Regions from separate parts of the Kineococcus gurbantunggutensis genome, predicted to be linked through region 2. Evidence: predicted binding sites of a transcription regulator. Region 2 holds the regulator's gene; the other holds the start of a gene.
The links. Region 2 encodes HspR, which represses chaperone genes until heat shock. Its sites were predicted from a motif close to ANTTGAGNCNGNCNGNCTCAANT; they were not measured.

Region 1: clpB (ATP-dependent chaperone ClpB) is a predicted target of HspR. The motif match lies at 1,752-1,774, and genes of this name have one in related genera.

The regions. Positions count from the first base shown of each region.
Region 1 is NZ_JBJLSG010000056.1:6,537-10,740, forward strand. It holds gene ACRYR7_RS12295 (GMC family oxidoreductase) at 1-1,503, opposite strand, end outside; gene clpB (ATP-dependent chaperone ClpB) at 1,828-4,204, shown strand, end outside.
Region 2 is NZ_JBJLSG010000070.1:2,345-6,548, reverse strand. It holds gene ACRYR7_RS14005 (sodium:solute symporter family protein) at 1-79, shown strand, start outside; gene ACRYR7_RS14000 (hypothetical protein) at 144-443, shown strand; gene ACRYR7_RS13995 (histidine kinase N-terminal 7TM domain-containing diguanylate cyclase) at 574-2,193, shown strand; gene ACRYR7_RS13990 (heat shock protein transcriptional repressor HspR) at 2,204-2,575, opposite strand; gene ACRYR7_RS13985 (DnaJ C-terminal domain-containing protein) at 2,732-3,700, opposite strand; gene grpE (nucleotide exchange factor GrpE) at 3,750-4,204, opposite strand, start outside.

The sequences.
Region 1 (4,204 bases), on a different contig from region 2:
GGCCACCCGCAGGCCCTCCACGCCCCGCACCCGCAGCTCGGGGTCCACCACGGCGTCCCCGGAGGACCCCATCGCGCACGTGCCGACCGGGTGGAACAGGGTCCCGGACCAGCGCGCGACGTGCTCCTCCAGCGCGCGGTCGTCCAGGGCGTCGGAGCCGTGCAGGTGCGGCCCGGCGACGAACCGCGCCAGCGGCCGCTCGTGCACGACCTCGATCGCCCGGCGCGCCCCGGCCACCACCGCGGCCACGTCGGCGCGCTCGCGGAAGTACGCCGGGTCCAGCACGGGGCGCCAGCGCGGGTCCGGCCCGGCCAGGCGCAGGCTCCCGCGGCTGGCGACGTCCACGAGCGTGACCCCGACCGTGAGCATCCGCCCGTCCTGCGCGTGCAGGTCGTCGCCGTAGGCGCCGGTCGGCACGACGTGGAACTGCACGTCGGGCCCCTCCAGGCCGCTGCGGGTGCGCAGGAACCCCCCGCCCTCGGCGACGTTCGAGGTCAGCGGTCCGCGGCCGGTCAGGCGCCACTGCAGCAGCCGGCCGGCGTTCGCGTGGTCCACCGCCAGGTCGGCGGTCCCGCGGGTGCGCCACACCATCGGCGTCACCGGGTGGTCGTGCAGGTTCGCCCCCACGCCCGGCAGGTCCACGAGGGGGGTGACGCCCACCTCGCGCAGGTGGTCCGCGGGGCCGATGCCGGAGAGCATGAGCAGCTGCGGGGAGTTCACCGCCCCGCCGCACAGCACCACCTCGCGCTCGGCGCGCACCACGTGCTCCGCGCCGCCCCGCAGGAAGGCCACCCCCGTGGCCCGCCCGCGCTCCAGCAGCACGCGGGTGGCCAGCGCGCCGGTGAGGACCGCGAGGTTCGGCCGCTGCCGCGCCGGGCGCAGGTACGCGTCGGCGGTCGACCACCGCCGCCCGTGCCGGCAGGTGACCTGGTAGCGGCCCACGCCGACCTGCTCGGCGCCGTTGACGTCGTCGTTGGCCGGCATCCCCGACGCCCGCGCCGCGGCGATCCAGGCGTCGACGACCTCGTGGGTGTAGCGGCGGTCCTCCACGTGCAGCGGCCCGCTGCGGCCGTGGAAGGGTGCGCCCAGGCGGGAGTTGGCCTCCGAGCGCACGAACAGCGGCAGCAGGTCGCGGTAGGACCAGCCGACGGCGCCGGAGTCGCGCTGCCAGCCGTCGTAGTCGGCGCGGTTGCCGCGGACGTAGACCATGCCGTTCATCGCCGAGCAGCCCCCGGTCGCGCGCATGCGCGGCCAGGGCTCGCACCGCCCGCCCAGCCCGGGCTGCGGCACGGTGCGGTACCGCCAGTCCCAGGCGGTGCGCACGAGGTTCACCCACGCGGCCGGCACGGCGGTGTCCAGGCCCGTGGAGTCCGGCCCGGCCTCCAGCAGCAGCACCCGCACCGAGCGGTCCTCGCTCAGGCGGGCGGCCAGCGCCGCGCCGGCGCTGCCGGCGCCCACGACGACGTGGTCGAAGACCGCGCTCGCGGTGCGTGCTGAGCTCACGGCGACCCCCCGGTGCGCCGCGGCCGGCGCCGGCCGCCGGAGCGCCGCGCAGGACGAGGATCCTCCTGCGCGGCCCGGAACTCCAGACCCCTCCCGCACCCTTCCCGCCCCTCCCGCACCCCCTCCCGGCCCCCCGAGGTGTTCAAGGTAGTTGGAACTTCCTTTATGACCGGGGGGGTGGGGGGGGGGTGGGGTGCGGGAGGGGGTGGGGAGTGGGCCGGGAGGGGCGGGCGGTGGGCGACGCGCCAAGTTGAGCGGAACAAGCTCAAGTCTGGCAGTGTTGGACCCAGCGAAGTCGTCCCACCGCTCGTCAGGAGGTAACCCGTGGACCTCAAGCTCACCACCCGCGCCCAGGAGGCGCTGGCCGACGCCGTCGGCCGCGCGACGTCCGCGGGTCACGCGCAGGTCGAGCCCCTGCACGTCCTCGCCGGTCTGATCGGCCAGGAGAACGGCGTCGCCGGCGCCCTGCTCGACGCCGTCGGGGCCGACCGCGCCCTGCTCGCCCGCCGCGTGGACGGCGCGCTGGCCTCGCTGCCCAGCGCCTCCGGCTCGTCCGTGGCCCAGCCGCAGCTCTCGCGCCCCGCCCTGGCCCTCATGCAGGCCGCCGGGGACGAGGCGCGCGCCCTGGACGACGCCTACGTCTCCACCGAGCACCTGCTCATCGGCGCCTCCACCGGGCAGTCCGCCGCCGGCGAGGCGCTGCGCGCCGTCGGCGCCACCCGCGACGCGCTGCTCGACGCCCTGCCCAACGTGCGCGGCGGCGCCAAGGTCACCTCGCCCGACCCCGAGGGCACCTACAAGTCCCTCGAGAAGTACGGCGTGGACCTCACCGAGCGCGCCCGCCGCGGCGAGCTGGACCCGGTGATCGGCCGCGACGCCGAGATCCGCCGCGTCGTGCAGGTGCTCTCCCGGCGCACCAAGAACAACCCCGTCCTCATCGGCGAGCCCGGCGTCGGCAAGACCGCCGTCGTCGAGGGCCTGGCCCAGCGCATCGTCGCCGGCGACGTGCCGGAGTCGCTGCGCGGCAAGCGCCTGGTCGCGCTCGACCTGGCCGCCATGGTCGCCGGCGCGAAGTACCGCGGCGAGTTCGAGGAGCGCCTGAAGGCCGTGCTGGAGGAGATCCAGCGCTCCGAGGGGCAGGTCGTCACCTTCATCGACGAGCTGCACACCGTCGTGGGCGCCGGTGCCGCCGAGGGCTCCATGGACGCGGGCAACATGCTCAAGCCCATGCTCGCCCGCGGCCAGCTCCGCCTGGTCGGCGCCACCACGCTCGACGAGTACCGCGAGCGCATCGAGAAGGACCCCGCGCTGGAGCGCCGCTTCCAGCAGGTCTTCGTCGGCGAGCCGAGCGTGCCCGACACCATCGGCATCCTGCGCGGCCTGCGCGAGCGGTACGAGGCGCACCACAAGGTCGCCATCTCCGACGCCGCCCTCGTGGCCGCCGCCACGCTGTCCGACCGCTACATCTCCGGCCGCCAGCTGCCGGACAAGGCCATCGACCTCGTCGACGAGGCCGCGTCCCGGCTGCGCATGGAGATCGACTCCTCGCCCATCGAGATCGACGAGCTGCGCCGCGCCGTGGACCGGATGCGGATGGAGGAGCTGGCGTTGTCCAAGGAGGACGACGCCGCCTCCCGCGAGCGGCTGGAGGCGCTGCGCGCGCAGCTGGCCGACAAGCAGGAGCAGCTCACCGCGCTGACCGCCCGCTGGGAGCAGGAGAAGGCCGGCCTGAACCGCGTCGGCGACCTCAAGCACCAGATCGACGAGCTGCGCTCGCAGGCCGAGCGCCTGCAGCGCGAGGGCGACCTCGGGCGCGCCAGCGAGATCCTCTACGGGCGCATCCCCGCCCTGGAGCGCGAGCTGGAGCAGGCCCAGGCCGCCGAGGGCCAGGCCGCCGAGCACAAGCCGATGGTCGCCGACGAGGTCGGCCCCGACGACATCGCCGAGGTCATCGCGGGCTGGACCGGCATCCCCGCCGGCCGCATCCTCGAGGGCGAGACCGAGAAGCTGCTGCGCATGGAGGAGTTCCTCGGCGCCCGCCTCATCGGGCAGTCCACCGCCGTGCAGGCCGTCTCGGACGCGGTGCGCCGCAGCCGGGCCGGGGTCAACGACCCCGACCGCCCCACGGGCTCCTTCCTGTTCCTCGGGCCGACCGGCGTCGGCAAGACGGAGCTGGCCAAGGCGCTGGCGGACTTCCTCTTCGACGACGAGCGGGCCATGGTCCGCATCGACATGAGCGAGTACTCCGAGAAGCACGCGGTGGCCCGCCTCGTCGGTGCTCCCCCCGGGTACGTCGGCTACGAGGAGGGCGGTCAGCTCACCGAGGCCGTCCGTCGCCGGCCGTACTCGGTGGTGCTGCTGGACGAGGTGGAGAAGGCCCACCCGGAGGTCTTCGACATCCTCCTGCAGGTCCTCGACGACGGTCGCCTGACCGACGGGCAGGGCCGCACGGTGGACTTCCGCAACGTCATCCTCGTGCTGACGTCCAACCTCGGCTCGCAGCACCTCGTGGACCCGGTGCTGTCGCGGGCCACCAAGCACGACGCGGTGATGTCCGCCGTGCGCGCGCACTTCAAGCCGGAGTTCCTCAACCGGCTCGACGACGTGGTGGTGTTCGACCCGCTGTCCACGCAGGAGCTGTCCCGGATCGTGGAGATCCAGGTGCAGCGCCTGGCCGAGCGCCTGGCCGACCGCCGGCTCA
Region 2 (4,204 bases):
CGCCTGGTACCGCTCCCCCGCCCTGCTCGGCGCGGTCGCGCTCGTGCTGTGCGTCGTGCTGTACCTGCCGTTCCTGTGACCCGCACCGCCGTGACCCGCACCGCTGCGACCCGCAGCCCCTGGACCCCCGCCGAGGAGGCGTCGTGAGCGAGGACCTGTCGAGCCTGAGCGAGGCCGACCGCCGCGCGGTGCGCTTCGCGCGCCGCTTCGACCTGCGCAACATCATCGGGACGGTGTTCGTCGTCTACGGCGCCGTCCTGCTCGTCCTGGGCGCCCTCAACGGCGAGCAGGACCGCGCGCAGGCCGCCGGCATCAGCATCAACCTGTGGACCGGGGCGCCCATGCTCCTCGTGGGCGCGCTGTTCTTCCTGTGGGCGCGGCGCTCCCCGCGCCCCGTGGCCGAGCTGGTGCCCGAGCGCGAGGAGGGCGCCGGCCCGCGCTGAGCCGGCGGAGCCGGACCGGGCCGCCGGGGTCACCCGGACGGCCCAGTCCGGCTCCAGCGCGCCCCCCGCGGCGCCGATGCCGTGCACGACGGGGGCGACGGGCACCCCGCGCGGCAGCGGGGGGACGGCGGTGGAGCACCTGATGGCGGTGGCGTTCTGCGTCTCCGCCCTCCTCAACGCCCTCACCGCCCGCATCGCCTGGCGGCGCCGGCGCAGCACCCCGGCCGCCACCGCGCTCGCCGGCGTCTGCGGGGCCCTGGCCCTGTGGTCCGCCGGCAACGCCCCGGTGCACCTGGGGCTGCCGGCGGGCATGGCCCGCACCGCCACCTACGTCACCTTCGTCGGCGTCCTGGGGTGCGTGGTGAGCATGCACCTGCTGGCGCGCACGATCGTCGACCCGCACCACCGGCCCGGCCGCCGCCGGGTCCTGGGCCTGGTCGTGCCGCCGGTGCTCGTGCTCACCGCCGTGGCCACCGACCCCTGGCACCACCTGTTCTTCACCAGCAGCGGCTACGTCGGGGACCCGCCGCACTTCTCGGTGGTCTACGGGCCGCTGTTCTGGGTCCACACCGCCTGGTGCTACGGGCTGCTGGCCACCGCCGGCGGCCACCTCGCGCGCGCCTGGTGGCGCGCCAGCGCCGTGGTGCGCGACCAGATCACCAGCGTCCTCGTGGCCGCCGCGGTGCCCGTGGTCGGCAACGTCGTCAACATCAGCAACCCGCAGCTCGCCGCCGGGCAGGACATCACCCCGCTGTGCTTCACCGTCACCGCGCTGGTGGCCGCCCACGCGGTGCTGCGCCGCGGGCTGCTGCGCGTGGTGCCCGTCGCGCGCGAGGCGGTGCTGGACACCGTCACCGACGCCGTGGTCGTCGTGGACGCCGGCGGCACCGTCGTCGACGTCAACCCCGCCGGCCTGCGGATGCTGCGCGCGGCGCGCCCGGACGTGCCCGAGCCCGTCGGCCTGCCCGGCAGCACCTTCCTCAGCGAGCGGGCGCTGGGCGAGCTGCCCGGCCAGCACACCCGCTACGCGCTGGAGTACGTGCCCGGCCTGCACCTGGACGTCACCGTCACCGCCATCGCCGACGGCCGGGGGCGCTGCCTGGGCCGCGTCGTCGTCGCCCGCGACATCACCGAGGTCGTCGAGACCCGCCGCCACCTGGAGGACCAGCTCGCCCTCGTGGAGCGGCTGCGCGCCCAGCTCCAGGAGCAGTCCGTGCGCGACCCGCTCACCGGCCTGCACAACCGCCGCCTGCTCGACGAGGCGCTGCCGGCCGCGCTGGCCGCGGCGCGCGCCGGCGGGGACGCCGTGGGGGTGCTGGTCGTGGACGTCGACCGGTTCAAGGCCGTCAACGACACGCACGGGCACGCCGCCGGCGACGAGGTGCTCGTCGAGGTCGCGCACGCGCTGGCCGCCGGGGCGCGCGCGCACGACGTCGTCGCCCGCTCCGGCGGCGAGGAGTTCGTCCTCGTGCTGCCCGGCGCGGACGCCGCCGCCACGCGCGAGCGCGCCGAGGCGCTGCGCGCGGCCTGCGCCCGCCTGGACGTCGCCGTGGGCGACGGCGCGCGCGTGCGCCCCACCGTCTCGATCGGCACCGCCGTGCACCGCGCCGACGGCGAGGACGCCGCCGGCCTGCTGGCCGCCGCCGACCGGGCCCTCTACGCGGCGAAGGCCGCCGGCCGCGACCGGGTGGTCGCGGCCGGCGGCCTGCCCGCGCGGGGCGTGCCCGCGCAGGGCGCGCCCGCCCGCTGAGCGGGGCGCCTCAGCGCGCGGCGCGCTCGGGCCGCCACACCACCAGCGCGGTGGAGCGCGCCGGCGAGGGCGGGCGCTTGCCCACCGGGGTGGCCACGATGTCGCCGGCCACGCCGGCGGCGAAGATGCGCCGGGCCTGCTGGCGGACCAGGTCCACCTCGGCCTGCAGCTCCTCGATGCGCCGGCCCATGGCGGTCACCTGGTTCTCCAGCTCCAGGATCCGCTTGATGCCGGCGAGGTTCACGCCGTCCTCCTGCGAGAGGCGCTGCACCTCGCGCAGCTGCGCGATGTCGCGGGCGGAGTAGCGCCGACCGCGCCCGCGCGCCCGGCTCGGCGAGACGAGGCCGAGCCGGTCGTACTGCCGCAGCGTCTGCGGGTGCATCCCCGCCAGCTCCGCGGCGACGGAGATGACGAACACCGCCGCGTCGTCGTCGTAGTCGTACACGCCCTGCCCCCTCCCGTCGTCCGGTCGTCGTGGTGGTGGTGCTCGCGGGGGCCGCCCCGGTCGCCCGGGACGGCCCCCGCGGGAGCGCCGCCGCTAGCCGCGCGCCCGCTCGGCCAGGCCCGCGCGCGGGTCCTCCCCGGCGGTCGCCCGCGCGAAGGCCTCCACGGCCTCGCGCACCGCGCCGTCCACGCGCTGCGGCACCACGACCTCGACGGCGACCAGCAGGTCACCGGCCTCGTCGCCGGCGCGCGAGCGCTTCACGCCGCGGCCCTTCAGCCGCAGCGTGCGGCCCGAGGGCGTGCCAGGGGCCACCTTCACGCGCACGGAGGAGCCGTCCAGGGTCGGCACCTCCACCGTCGCGCCGAGCACCGCCTCGTCGAACGAGACCGGCAGCGTCATGCGCAGGTCGTCGCCCTCGCGCTTGAACACCGGGTGCGGCTCGACGTGCACGGTGACGAGCAGGTCCCCGGCGGTGCCGCCGGGACCGGGCATGCCCTTGCCGCGCAGCCGCACCTTCTGGCCGTCGCGCACGCCCTGGGGCAGGCGGGCGTTGACGGTGCGCACCGGGCCGCCGCGCGGGTCGGGGACCCGCAGCGACACCGTGGCGCCCTCCAGCGCGGCGCGGAACCCCACGCGCGCCGACGCCTCGAGGTCCTGCCCGCGCGCCGGCGGCGGCGGGCCGCCGAACGGCCCGCCGAACGGGTTGCCGCCCGCCCCGCCGGGGGCGCCGGCACCGCCCTGGCCGAACAGGCCGCCGAGCAGGTCCTCGAACCCGGCCCCGCCGCCGGCGCCGCCGGCACCGCCGGCGGAGAACCGGGCGCCGCCGCCGACCATGGCGCGCACGCCGTCGTACTGGCGGCGCTGCTCGGGGTCGGACAGCACCGCGTACGCCTCGCCGACCTCCTTGAACCGCTGCTCGGCGGCCGGGTCGTCCGGGTTGGCGTCCGGGTGCAGGGTGCGGGCCTTCTTGCGGTAGGCCTTCTTGACCTCCGCGGCGTCGGCGTCGTGGGGGACGCCGAGCACGGCGTAGAAGTCCTTCTCCGCCCAGTCCTGCATGCTCACCGGCGTCCCCCCCTCTCCGTGTCCTCGATCGTGGTCACTCCCGCCGGGGTCATCCCTGCGGGTCGGCCACCGCGACGCGCGCCGGCCGCAGCACCCGCTCGCCGAAGCGGTAGCCCGGCTGCAGCACCTGCACGCACGTGGCCACCTCGTACTCGTCCGAGTGGCTGTGCATGAGCGCCTCGTGCACCGCGGGGTCGAACGGCTCGCCGTTCTCGCCGTAGCGCTCCAGGCCGAAGCGGCCCAGCGTGGCCTCCAGCTTCTCGGCGATGGCCGCGAACGGGCCGGTCAGGTCGCCGTGCTGGCGGGCCAGGTGCACGTCGTCCAGCACCGGCAGCAGCGCCTCGGCGACGCTGCCCAGCGCCGCGTTCCTCGCCACGTCCCGGTCGCGGTCGACCCGCTTGCGGTAGTTCACGTACTCGGCGTTCAGCCGCTGCAGCTCCTCGAGCCGCTCGGCGGCCAGCGCCTGCGCGGCCTCCAGGGCCGCGTCGGCGGCGCCGTCGTCCG